3 linked regions of the Pseudovibrio sp. Tun.PSC04-5.I4 genome follow. The protein of the gene in region 3 interacts with the protein of the main gene of each other region in a pairwise test. Links are inferred from orthologs where the notes say so. Each region holds a gene or a part of one and is shown on either strand. Other genes may lie near its edges.

Region 1 (3,514 bases), 1.6 Mb from region 3 along the record:
CGTCGCATCGTAAGCTCCAAGGCGCATCGTTCCGCCAAGGTCGCCTTCAGCATGACGCTGTTCTTTCTCGTTACCGCGTGACCACTCAGTCATTAGACCAACAACAGGATCGTTAGTCGGACCAAACTCCGTGGAGCTCGCATCTTTAATACCAGCCATGTTACGCGCAGCTTCAACAACAGCCATCTGCATACCAAAGCAAATACCAAAGTATGGAATTTTGTTTACACGAGCATAATGCGCAGCAGCAATCTTACCTTCAGAACCACGTTCGCCAAATCCACCAGGAACCAGAATGCCGTTCACACTGGCAAGGAACTGGCCGGGGTCTTCTTTTTCAAAGACTTCAGATTCGATCCACTCAAGGTTCACTTTAACGCCGTTAGCAATGCCGCCGTGTACAAGCGCTTCAATCAAAGACTTGTAGGCATCTTTCAGCACTGTGTATTTGCCAACAATCGCAATAGTCACTTCACCTTCTGGGTTCTGGAGTGCCTGCACGATGTTTTCCCAGCGGGATAGATCCGGCGCTGGAGAGCCTGTAATACCAAATGCATCAAGAACCTGCGTATCCAGACCTTCCTTATGGTAGGTCAGTGGCACTTCATAAATGCTTTTGGCATCATAGGCCGGGATAACAGCTTCTTCGCGCACGTTACAAAACTGAGAAAGCTTGCGACGCTCGTTTTCAGGAATCTGACGATCACAACGAACCATCAGAATATCTGGCTGAATACCAATGGACCGCAGCTCTTTCACAGAGTGCTGAGTCGGCTTGGTCTTCATTTCACCAGCACTGGCAATGTAGGGCATCAGTGTCAGGTGAATGTAGACAGCCTGCCCACGCGGTAAGTCATTGCCAAGCTGACGAATAGCCTCAAAGAATGGCAAACCTTCAATGTCACCAACAGTACCACCGATTTCGCAGAGCACGAAATCGTAGCCGTCATTGCCATCCAGAACGAAGTTCTTGATGGCATCAGTAACGTGGGGAATCACCTGAACTGTTCCACCGAGGTAATCACCACGGCGTTCTTTTGCGATGATGTCCTGATAGATGCGCCCGGTTGTTATGTTGTCCTGCTTGTTTGCAGGACGACCTGTGAAGCGCTCGTAGTGACCCAGATCCAAATCTGTTTCAGCGCCATCATCAGTCACATAACACTCACCGTGCTGGTAAGGGCTCATGGTACCTGGGTCAACGTTCAAATAAGGATCAAGCTTACGAAGCCGCACCTTGTATCCGCGGGCCTGTAAAGCCGCACCAAGAGCTGCGGAGGCAAGTCCCTTCCCAAGAGAAGAAACAACACCACCGGTGATGAATATGTACCGTGCCATGGATCGCTACCAGGTTTTATAAGGGCTGGACTTATCAAGGGGCGTGCACGTCTGGGATGCACTGATAATCCGTAAAACCCTATATAATTGAGTTATGTCTGAACGCACGAATGACGGACACTGCACAAAGTGCGGTGCCGTCAAACGACTATTTCAACTGTATCTGCTTTACAGCAGGTTACTGAGCAGGCGGAACCTGCGGGCCAGTAGGCTCACTTTGCTGCTGCAACTGGTCAAGAAGACCATTACCTGCGCCCTGCTCTGTGCCTTGTGACGCAGAGCCAGCAGGCACTTCGTCTAGCAAAGAACCTGGACGGTCGTCGTAACGAGAGATCAAAGAAAGACCGAGCGAGGTTACGAAGAAGCAGGCAGCAAGAATTGCAGTGCCGCGTGTAAGTACATTAGCAGTGCCACGGCTGCTCATTACGCCGCCGCCGCCACCGCCGCCAATACCCAATGCGCCGCCTTCGGAGCGCTGCAGCAAAACCATCGCCACAAGCGCAACTACGACCATCAGGTGGATAACAATAAGAACGGTTTCCATAGGTATCCGTAGGTTTAATGAATTTGATAATCGGCCTTCTAACCGAATTTGCTGCACCTTTCTACCCTAAAGGCGCAGCAAATTGGTGGACTGCGAACAATAAAATTGTATTTCGGAAAATATTAACCGCGGTAAGCCTCGGCAATCCCCAGGAAATCTGCGGCTTTCAGGCTTGCGCCGCCCACTAGAGCACCATCAACGTTATCAACTGCCAACAGTTCTTTTGCGTTGGTGGGCTTAACAGAACCACCATAAAGAACGCGCAGCTTGCTTCCAATTTCGTTGCCAAACTGCTTGATCAGCGTGGAGCGGATGGAAGTATGAACTTCTGCAACATCAGCAGGTGTTGGTGTAAGGCCTGTACCGATAGCCCAAACTGGCTCATATGCAACGACTGAGTTTTCAGCCGTTGTGCCAGCTGGCAATGAACCAAGAGCCTGTTTGGTTACAACATCAAGAGTAGTACCTGCACGGCGTTCGCTCTCAACTTCACCAACACAGACAATCGCGATCAGACCAGCGCGCCATGCAGCTTCAGCCTTATCACAAACGTCAGCATCAGATTCGTTATGATCTACGCGTCGTTCGGAGTGCCCAACTATGACGTACTTACCACCAGCATCGCGGATCATTTCAGCGGAAATATCGCCAGTATGTGCGCCGCTCGCATTCGCATGACAGTTCTGTGCACCGATTCCGATTTTTTCTTGAGAAGCAAGTTGAGAAAGCAACAATGCGGAAGGGCAAATCAAAAGTTCAACTTTTTCGGCAAGTGCTGAATCGTACCCCGTGCCCATTGCCTCTAATTCAGCAGCAGACGCTTTGAGTCCATTCATTTTCCAATTACCAGCAACGAGTGGCCGATTAGTCATTTCTTATCTTCCCCAAATATGAATTTTAATTTCCCGAATGGAATGCGTGCTCACTAGCATAAAACCACTTAAGCCCCATAGCGGATAACCGCTAGTACGAGGAACTTCGTATCTCATGTCGAATCTCACAACCTTTATGCTGTGTAAACTTGCCCCGCAGCAAAAGGGCTACTATTATCCGGCGGCCTTGCATGTGTGCGTGGGAGAAATCTCCTCGCCTTCAACAAGAGAACGGATAAAATTATGCTCGACGCGCTGCGTAATAGCGTAGGTACCTGGTTCGCGAAGCTTCTGATTGGCCTTTTGGTCCTCAGCTTTGCTGTTTGGGGTATCGCTGACGTCTTTACTGGACTTGGCTCCACTTCAGTCGCAACTGTTGGCGACAAAGAAATACCCGCCGAGGATTTCCAGAGAGCTTATGCGCGGGAGATCGACCAGTTGTCGCGCCGTGCTGGCCAGCCGATTAGCCAAGAACAGGCAGCCACGTTTGGTCTCCCTGCTCAGGTCCTGGGTCGCCTGATCGCCGAAGCCACGCTTGATCAGGAAGCATCAAAGCTCCGCATTGGCGTGTCTGATGAAGCAATCATCAAAACCATTCAAGAAACCCCAGCATTTCAGGGTGTGAATGGATACGATCGAAATCGTCTCAGTCAAGTTCTCTACAACATGGGTGTAAACGAAGACGAATTCGTAATGCTGCAGCAACAAATCGCAGAGCGCCAACAGCTCGCAGAAGCTGTAATTGGAGGCATTACGACAC
Region 2 (3,418 bases), 380 kb from region 3 along the record:
ACGAGCCCAATGCGCTTGTATCCAGCAGCATTGATCTGGCCCATAACTTTCATAATGATCCCATAATCAGCATCCTGATCTCCGCGCACGTAAATGCGCTCGTCGTAGCCATTTTCTGCAATAGCACCGAGTTTTGCGATCAGTTCATCAACGGCGATCTCAGTATCCTGAATGTACACCTTGCCGTCGGATTTTACGGAAATCGCTATCGGCTCAGTGTCGCCCTCCATCGCTTTCGCGCGGGTTTCAGGCAAATCAATAGGAACGCCAACGGTTAGCAAAGGAGCTGCCACCATAAAGATGATCAGCAACACCAGCATCACATCCACCATCGGTGTCACGTTGATTTCGCTCATTGGGGCGTGTGACTGCCTGCGACGACCACGTCTGCCGCCTGAGCGTCCACCTCCACCAGCTGCTCCACTGCTCATGCCCATGGTTTATCCTCGCTCATCAATTCGGCGGGAAAGGATGGCAGAAAATTCATCCGCAAAACCCTCCATCCGAGCCGTAAGCTTACCGGAGTCACTCTGCAGTTTATTGTAGGCGATAACCGCTGGAATAGCCGCGATAAGACCAAGCCCCGTTGCAAACAGTGCCTCTGCAATGCCCGGAGCAACAACAGCAAGACTGGTGTTCTTGGAAGCTGCAATGGAGGTAAAGGCATTCATGATGCCCCAAACAGTCCCAAACAAACCGATAAACGGAGCCGCACTCCCAATGGTCGCGAGGAACAAAAGGCGCTTTTCCAATCGCTCAACTTCGCGCGAAATTGTCAGGTCCATGACCCGGTCAATACGCTGCTGAAGGCTGGCAATGGCTGGACGGTCCCCTTCATGAGAGCGTTTCCACTCTCGCATCGCCGCAACAAACAAAGCAGACATGCCGTTGTTCGCACGAGAGGAGAGGGATTTGTAAAGCTCTTCCAAAGACTGGCCGGACCAGAACGCATTCTCAAACCGACTCATCTGACGGCGAGACCGCATGTAAAGGACGATCTTGTCAAAGATGATCGCCCAACTCCAAACCGAAGCACCCATCAGACCGATCATCACGACTTTTACAACGATATCCGCTTCCATAAAAAGCGAAATATAGGACAAACCAGAGCCTGGTGCGGCTCCCAATTCTACTGATTGCACGCCTTGGGCGACTGCTGCCATTGGCAAAGTGCTTGCCAGCGCTGCACTCATGGCCACAACGAGTTTCATTACCTTAGAGTTCATGTAGTAAGGACCTCTTGCCCTGATAACCCAAAGACCAGCTCATGGTAGAACCCCTGCCACGAACACAACCGATCTATTAAACATTTAGCAGCCTTCCTGCCTGTCGAATTAGGCGAAACTTCGACTGCGACCAGCATTGAAGGCATAAATGAAAAGACATGTTTAAGGTTACTGAAGGATTAAAAGGCTCGGGGTCCCGTTTACATTGAATGGATATTAGTGAATTTTGGCGAGGTTTTACTGGGGGTCTTCCCCATACATCTGCGCCATAAGAGCCTTAGGAAGTCTGCGCGGTTTGCCTTCTGCCGAGATGGCAACAACCGTCACTTTCGCAGCAATTAAAACTTCAGCACCACGCAAAACTCGCTGCTCAATTATCAACCGCACACCCTTGCACTCAGTAATATCCGTATGAACTTCAAGCACATCGTCGATTCGCGCAGGCTTTAAAAAGTCGATATCCATATGCCGAACAGCAAATGCAAGACGTTCTCCGTACTTACCAGAGTCAAACTCGTGGTGATGCACCCCGCGCATCCGCAGCACTTCTGTCCGCCCGCGTTCCATAAATTTCAGATAGGACGCGTGATAGACAACGCCAGAAAAATCCGTGTCCTCATAATAAACACGCACCGGCAAAATGTGCTGCCGGCCAACAATACGGCCAGACAGATCGGGCCAATTTTTCTCATTATTTATTTTGTTCATCGCTTCAGATCATTCTTCATCGTGTTGAAAAAGGGCCATCTGAGGTGCATTAGGGTTATTCGGCACAGCCAAACCAAGGTGTTTGAAGGCAACAGGCGTCAGGATTCGCCCACGCGGAGTGCGTTGCAGGTAGCCGTTCTGAATCAGATACGGCTCCACAATCTCTTCAATGGCATCTCGGGGTTCAGAAAGCGCTGCTGCGATGGTTTCAATCCCGACAGGGCCGCCGCCAAAGTTCAGAGCAATCTGCGTCAGATAGCGCCGATCAAGACTATCGAATCCGGCGCTGTCTACTTCCAGCTGCCGCAAAGCCCGGTCGGCAAGAGCAGTATCGATCTCTGCATCACCCGCCACAATCGCAAAATCACGCACACGGCGCAATAAACGTCCGGCGATACGCGGTGTCCCACGAGACCGTTTTGCGATTTCAGTAGCGCCCGCATCACTTATACCAACGCCCAGCAGCCGCGCCCCGCGTTTTACAATCAGCTCTAATTCCGCAGCCGTATAAAACTCCAGCCGAACCGGAATACCAAAGCGATCACGCAGCGGTGTAGTCAACAAGCCTATACGGGTGGTCGCAGCAATCAACGTAAACTTCGCCAGATCAATCTTCACAGATCGCGCAGCAGGCCCCTCCCCGATGATCAGATCAAGCTGATAATCTTCCATGGCGGGATAGAGAATTTCTTCAACAGCTGGATTGAGGCGGTGGATCTCATCGATAAACAGAACATCCCGGTCCTCAAGATTGGTCAGCAACGCAGCAAGGTCACCTGCTTTTGCAATCACCGGACCAGACGTTGCGCGGAAATTCACGCCAAGTTCACGGGCCATAATCTGTGCAAGTGTCGTCTTGCCAAGGCCGGGAGGACCAACAAACAACACATGGTCCAGTGCTTCACCCCGCGCTTTCGCCGCTCCAATGAAAACCTTCAGGTTCTCACGAGCCTGCGCTTGCCCGGTAAACTCATCCAATGTTTGCGGGCGTGTGCCACTGTCAATCTCATCACCCCGAATTTCCGGTGTGATGATACGTTCCTCGCCCGTGTCCATTACATAAGTTCCTTAAGGCCAAGGCGAATTAGTTTTTCCGCTGGAGCATCCTCGCCCGCGCTCTTCATTGCCGCTGCGATGGCAGCCGCAGCCTGTGCTGGTTGATACCCAAGATTGGACAGAGCAGACACCGCATCAGAAACCGAACGTGCCGCTGCATTTTCCTGCACAGACTGGGAAACTGCGATTGTGTCCCCCTCAACAGATGCAAACGCGGGTGCTTTGGATTTCAGCTCAGAAACAATTCGCTCTGCAACACGTTTGCCAACACCGGGAGCACGTGTCACAGCGGTTTTGTCGCCCAGCGCAATGGCATTTGCCACTTCAGAGGCTTTCATAATACCAAGAATGCCCAGAGCAACCTTCGCACCAACACCCTGTACAGTCATCAACAGGCGGAACCATTCACGCTCAGAATCCTCGGAAAA
Region 3 (3,976 bases):
TCTTCGTAAGCCGCTTTAACTTCGCTGTCTGTCACAGTGCTTTGAATAAATTTCTGGAAATATGCATTACGCAGTGCCCGCGTACGCTCAAATGCCATTAGACGCTTGAAATCATCAGTTTCTTCGAGTTTTTCAGCAACGCCAGCTTCTGCAAGCAGGTTCATTTCGACCAGAACATCAGTCAAAACAGTACGCCACTCAGTAGGAGGAACGCGCTGCAACTGCTGCGTATAATCCTGAGCTGCATAAGCCAGATCTGCTTCGGTAATGACTCTCTGCCCTACTTTCGCAACGGGTTTGTCCAGATTGAGGGCCGCGTCAGACTCTTGCGCTTGAGCAGCACCAAGCCCAATAACCAATGCAGCAACGGCAACTGAACTACCTAAGATCCCTGTAATTTTACGAAGCATAAGATCGCTTTCTTTATCTGTTTATGGAGAATTTAAAAAGAGTTGCAGGCAACAAAGCCTTATATTGCGATGGCAACTGCCGTTGACAACCTTTCAACCCACTCTTATCTCTCTGTCGCCTGCTTTTTTAATCGCAGGTGTTTAATATGCAGTGACCCAGATCAGACTCACGGAGATTTGACTGGATATATCACAAATGTGAAGATTTTTAGGGCTCGACCGCGGTGAGAAAAAACCGGCGTGCCCAAAGTAGGAAGGACCGCCACATGGTGGGGCTCGGCGCACTCGCTCGTAAGATATTTGGTTCAGCTAATGACCGTCGGATCAAGACACTCAAGCCCACAGTAGACGCTATTGCTGCTTTGGAGCCGGAAATGGAAGCTCTGACAGATGAACAGCTGGGAGCCAAAACTGACGAGTTCCGCGAGCAACTGGCGAAAGGCGTAAAGCTGGACGATCTCCTCGTTCCGGCATTCGCAGTCGTGCGAGAAGCATCTCGCCGTGTCCTTGGTCTTCGTCACTACGACGTGCAGCTCATCGGTGCTATGGTTCTCCACTCTGGAGAAATCACCGAAATGCGCACCGGTGAAGGTAAGACCCTTGTCGCGACAGCTCCCGTATACCTTAACGCATTGACAGGTAAGGGTGTTCACGTAGTAACAGTGAACGACTATCTGGCAACGCGTGACATTGAATGGATGGGGCAGGTTTACCGCTTCCTCGGCCTGACAACCGGTTTGATCGTCCATGGCATCTCTGATGAAGAACGCAAAGAAGCGTATGCCGCAGACGTGACATACGGCACCAACAACGAATTCGGCTTCGATTACCTTCGTGACAACATGAAGTATGATCGTGAGTCCATGTGTCAGCGCCCGCATAACTATGCGATCGTGGATGAGGTCGACTCCATCCTTGTCGATGAAGCTCGGACACCGCTGATCATTTCCGGTCCCTTGGAAGACCGTACCGATTTTTACAACCTCATTGATACATTTATCCCTCGACTAGCTGCGGAAGATTTTGAACTCGACGAGAAAGCTCGCTCCGCCACCTTCACCGAAGAAGGCAACGAGAAGCTTGAGCGATTGCTCACAGAAGCTGATCTCCTGAAAGGGGAATCACTTTATGATGTGGAAAATGTCACTGCAGTTCACCATCTACAGCAGGGCTTGAAAGCACACAAACTCTTCCAGCGTGATAAAGACTACATCGTCCGCGACGACGAAGTTGTTATTATTGATGAATTCACTGGTCGTATGATGCCAGGTCGACGTTTCTCTGAGGGCCTCCATCAGGCTCTGGAAGCAAAAGAAAAAGTTGCGATTCAGCCGGAAAACCAGACCCTCGCATCCATCACATTCCAGAACTACTTCCGCATGTATGACAAGCTTGCTGGCATGACCGGTACAGCGATGACAGAAGCTGAAGAGTTCATGGACATCTACAGCCTCGACGTGGTTGACATTCCAACCAACGTTTCTGTGCAGCGTGTAGATGACGATGATGAAGTTTACCGCACCGTTGCAGAAAAATACGACGCTATTCAGGTGCTCGTAGATGATTGTCACGACCGCGGTCAGCCTGTTCTTGTTGGCACCACATCCATCGAAAAATCCGAGATGCTCGCCGACTTGTTCACCAAGAACGGCTACACTCAGATAGACGTGTCAGACCCACTCGGCTTTGCAAGCATGTACTCCGGTAAGGATGCAGGCAAAAAGAAAGTCTTTGCTGTACTCAACGCCCGCTACCATGAGCAGGAAGCAATCATTATCGCACAGGCAGGTGTGCCCGGCGCTGTGACCATCGCCACCAACATGGCTGGTCGTGGTACTGATATTCAGCTCGGTGGTAACGTTGAAATGCGTGTCGCCAAAGAGCTGGGCGATATGGAAAAAGGTCCTGAACGCACCGCGAAGGAAGTGGAAATTAAAGCTGAAATTGAGCAGCTGAAGCAAAGAGCGCTGAAGGCCGGTGGCCTTTACGTTGTTGCGACTGAGCGCCATGAAAGCCGCCGCATTGATAACCAGCTCCGTGGTCGTTCTGGCCGTCAGGGTGATCCTGGACATTCCAAATTCTTCTTGTCTTTGCAAGATGATCTGATGCGCATCTTCGGTTCCGAGCGCATGGATTCCATGCTTCAAAAGCTTGGTCTGAAAGACGGCGAAGCAATCGTTCATCCATGGATCAACAAGGCACTTGAAAAAGCACAGCAGAAGGTTGAAGCCCGTAACTTCGACATTCGTAAAAACCTGCTGAAGTTCGATGATGTGATGAACGACCAGCGTAAGGTTGTTTTCGATCAGCGCCTCGAAATGATGGATCCTGAAGTAACTCAGGAAGCTGTTATCGGGATGCGCGAAGAGTTCGTGGAAGACCTCGTTGCAGCACACATTCCAGAACGTGCTTATCCTGAACAGTGGGACACGAAAGGCCTGAAGGAAGAGGTTCTGACAAAACTGAACCTTGACCTGCCAATCGTTGAATGGGCAAACGAAGAAGGCATCGCAGACGAGGAAGTGACTGCGCGTCTGAAGAAAGAAGCCAACGAAAAGATGGCGAGCAAGGCCGCGAACTACGGCCCTGACATTATGCGCCAGATCGAACGCGCTGTTCTGCTTCAGACCATCGATAACCTGTGGCGTGAGCACCTTGCAGACCTTGACCACCTGCGCTCAGCAGTTGGCCTGCGTGGGTACGCTCAGCGTGATCCTTTGCAGGAATACAAAACAGAATCCTTCACACTCTTCGAGACCATGTTGAGCAGTCTGCGCCAAACAACAACAACGCAATTGATGCACGTTGAGATGGTTCAACAGCAAGCACCAGAAGCGCCTCAGATGCCCGCGCATATGCAAGCACATCACACCAACCCTTTGACTGGTGAAGATGAAATGGCTGAAGCAGACAGGCAGCTTGCTCAGGCTCACGCAGCAGCTGCCCCAGAGGGCCGCGAAGCTGAAGACCCTGATACATGGGGCCGAGTTGGCCGCAACGAGCCATGCCCGTGTGGATCTGGCAAAAAGTACAAGCATTGTCACGGTGCGCTGGTCTAGCCGCAAACCGTTTCACGTTTCAAAAGGGCTGCTTCGGCGGCCCTTTTTTGTTGTCTGCGCACGACTAGCTCCATGGGAATTACACAGCAAAAAGATGGGAGTATTCCATTTCAGCCAGAGTGCTAATCTACGCATTCCTTGGCATTAATCTGGAAGTAGCGACCGAAACATGACCAGCTCTCACACGCTCACCTTCAACAAGTTGCTTCGCCAACTGATACCCAAAACCAAGCTGGATAGAACACGTGCTTCAGTAGAGGAGCAGTTGGGGCAACGTATTGAGGCGTTTTATGCGCCAGCAACAAACAGTTACTTGGCCCAGCTTTGCGATGTTTATGGCAGTGATAAAGGGACAAATTGCCCGGAAACATCCAAGTTTCAATGGGAACCGCATACCTATACAGACTTCTACAGCCTGATCTTCGATCATTGCCGTGATAAAATCACAAACGTCCTTGAATGCGGAATTGGCACCAACGACACCAATTGTCTCTCCAACATGGGCAA

The links.
Region 1: the proteins of secA (region 3) and secG interact in binary tests that used the Escherichia coli proteins (3 or more experiments, as listed by UniProt). The link is inferred for Pseudovibrio sp. Tun.PSC04-5.I4 from one-to-one orthologs.
Region 2: the proteins of secA (region 3) and ybgC interact in binary tests that used the Escherichia coli proteins (3 or more experiments, as listed by UniProt). The link is inferred for Pseudovibrio sp. Tun.PSC04-5.I4 from one-to-one orthologs.

Annotation. Positions count from the first base shown.
Region 1 is NZ_FNLB01000006.1:1,652,641-1,656,154, forward strand. The notes cover bases 200-3,066. They hold secG (preprotein translocase subunit SecG), read right to left. Parts: upstream 1,883-3,066; coding sequence 1,517-1,882; downstream 200-1,516. Other genes in these bases: BLS62_RS12660 (CTP synthase), read right to left, coding at 200-1,338; tpiA (triose-phosphate isomerase), read right to left, coding at 2,005-2,754; BLS62_RS12675 (peptidylprolyl isomerase), read left to right, coding at 2,998-3,066. In the rest of the region: more of BLS62_RS12660, read right to left, coding at 1-199; more of BLS62_RS12675, read left to right, coding at 3,067-3,514. UniProt on the Escherichia coli protein: Subunit of the protein translocation channel SecYEG. Overexpression of some hybrid proteins has been thought to jam the protein secretion apparatus resulting in cell death; while this may be true it also results in FtsH-mediated degradation of SecY.
Region 2 is NZ_FNLB01000006.1:3,661,300-3,664,717, reverse strand. The notes cover bases 200-2,970. They hold ybgC (tol-pal system-associated acyl-CoA thioesterase), read right to left. Parts: upstream 1,935-2,970; coding sequence 1,464-1,934; downstream 200-1,463. Other genes in these bases: ruvB (Holliday junction branch migration DNA helicase RuvB), read right to left, coding at 1,944-2,970; tolQ (protein TolQ), read right to left, coding at 441-1,226; tolR (protein TolR), read right to left, coding at 200-437. Outside these bases: more of tolR, read right to left, coding at 1-199; more of ruvB, read right to left, coding at 2,971-2,990; Holliday junction branch migration protein RuvA, read right to left, coding at 2,990-3,418.
Region 3 is NZ_FNLB01000006.1:3,276,809-3,280,784, reverse strand. The notes cover bases 341-3,669. They hold secA (preprotein translocase subunit SecA), read left to right. Parts: upstream 341-676; coding sequence 677-3,469; downstream 3,470-3,669. Other genes in these bases: BLS62_RS20580 (class I SAM-dependent methyltransferase), read left to right, coding at 3,639-3,669; BLS62_RS20590 (peptidylprolyl isomerase), read right to left, coding at 341-410. Outside these bases: more of BLS62_RS20590, read right to left, coding at 1-340; more of BLS62_RS20580, read left to right, coding at 3,670-3,976. UniProt on the Escherichia coli protein: Required for protein export, interacts with the SecYEG preprotein conducting channel.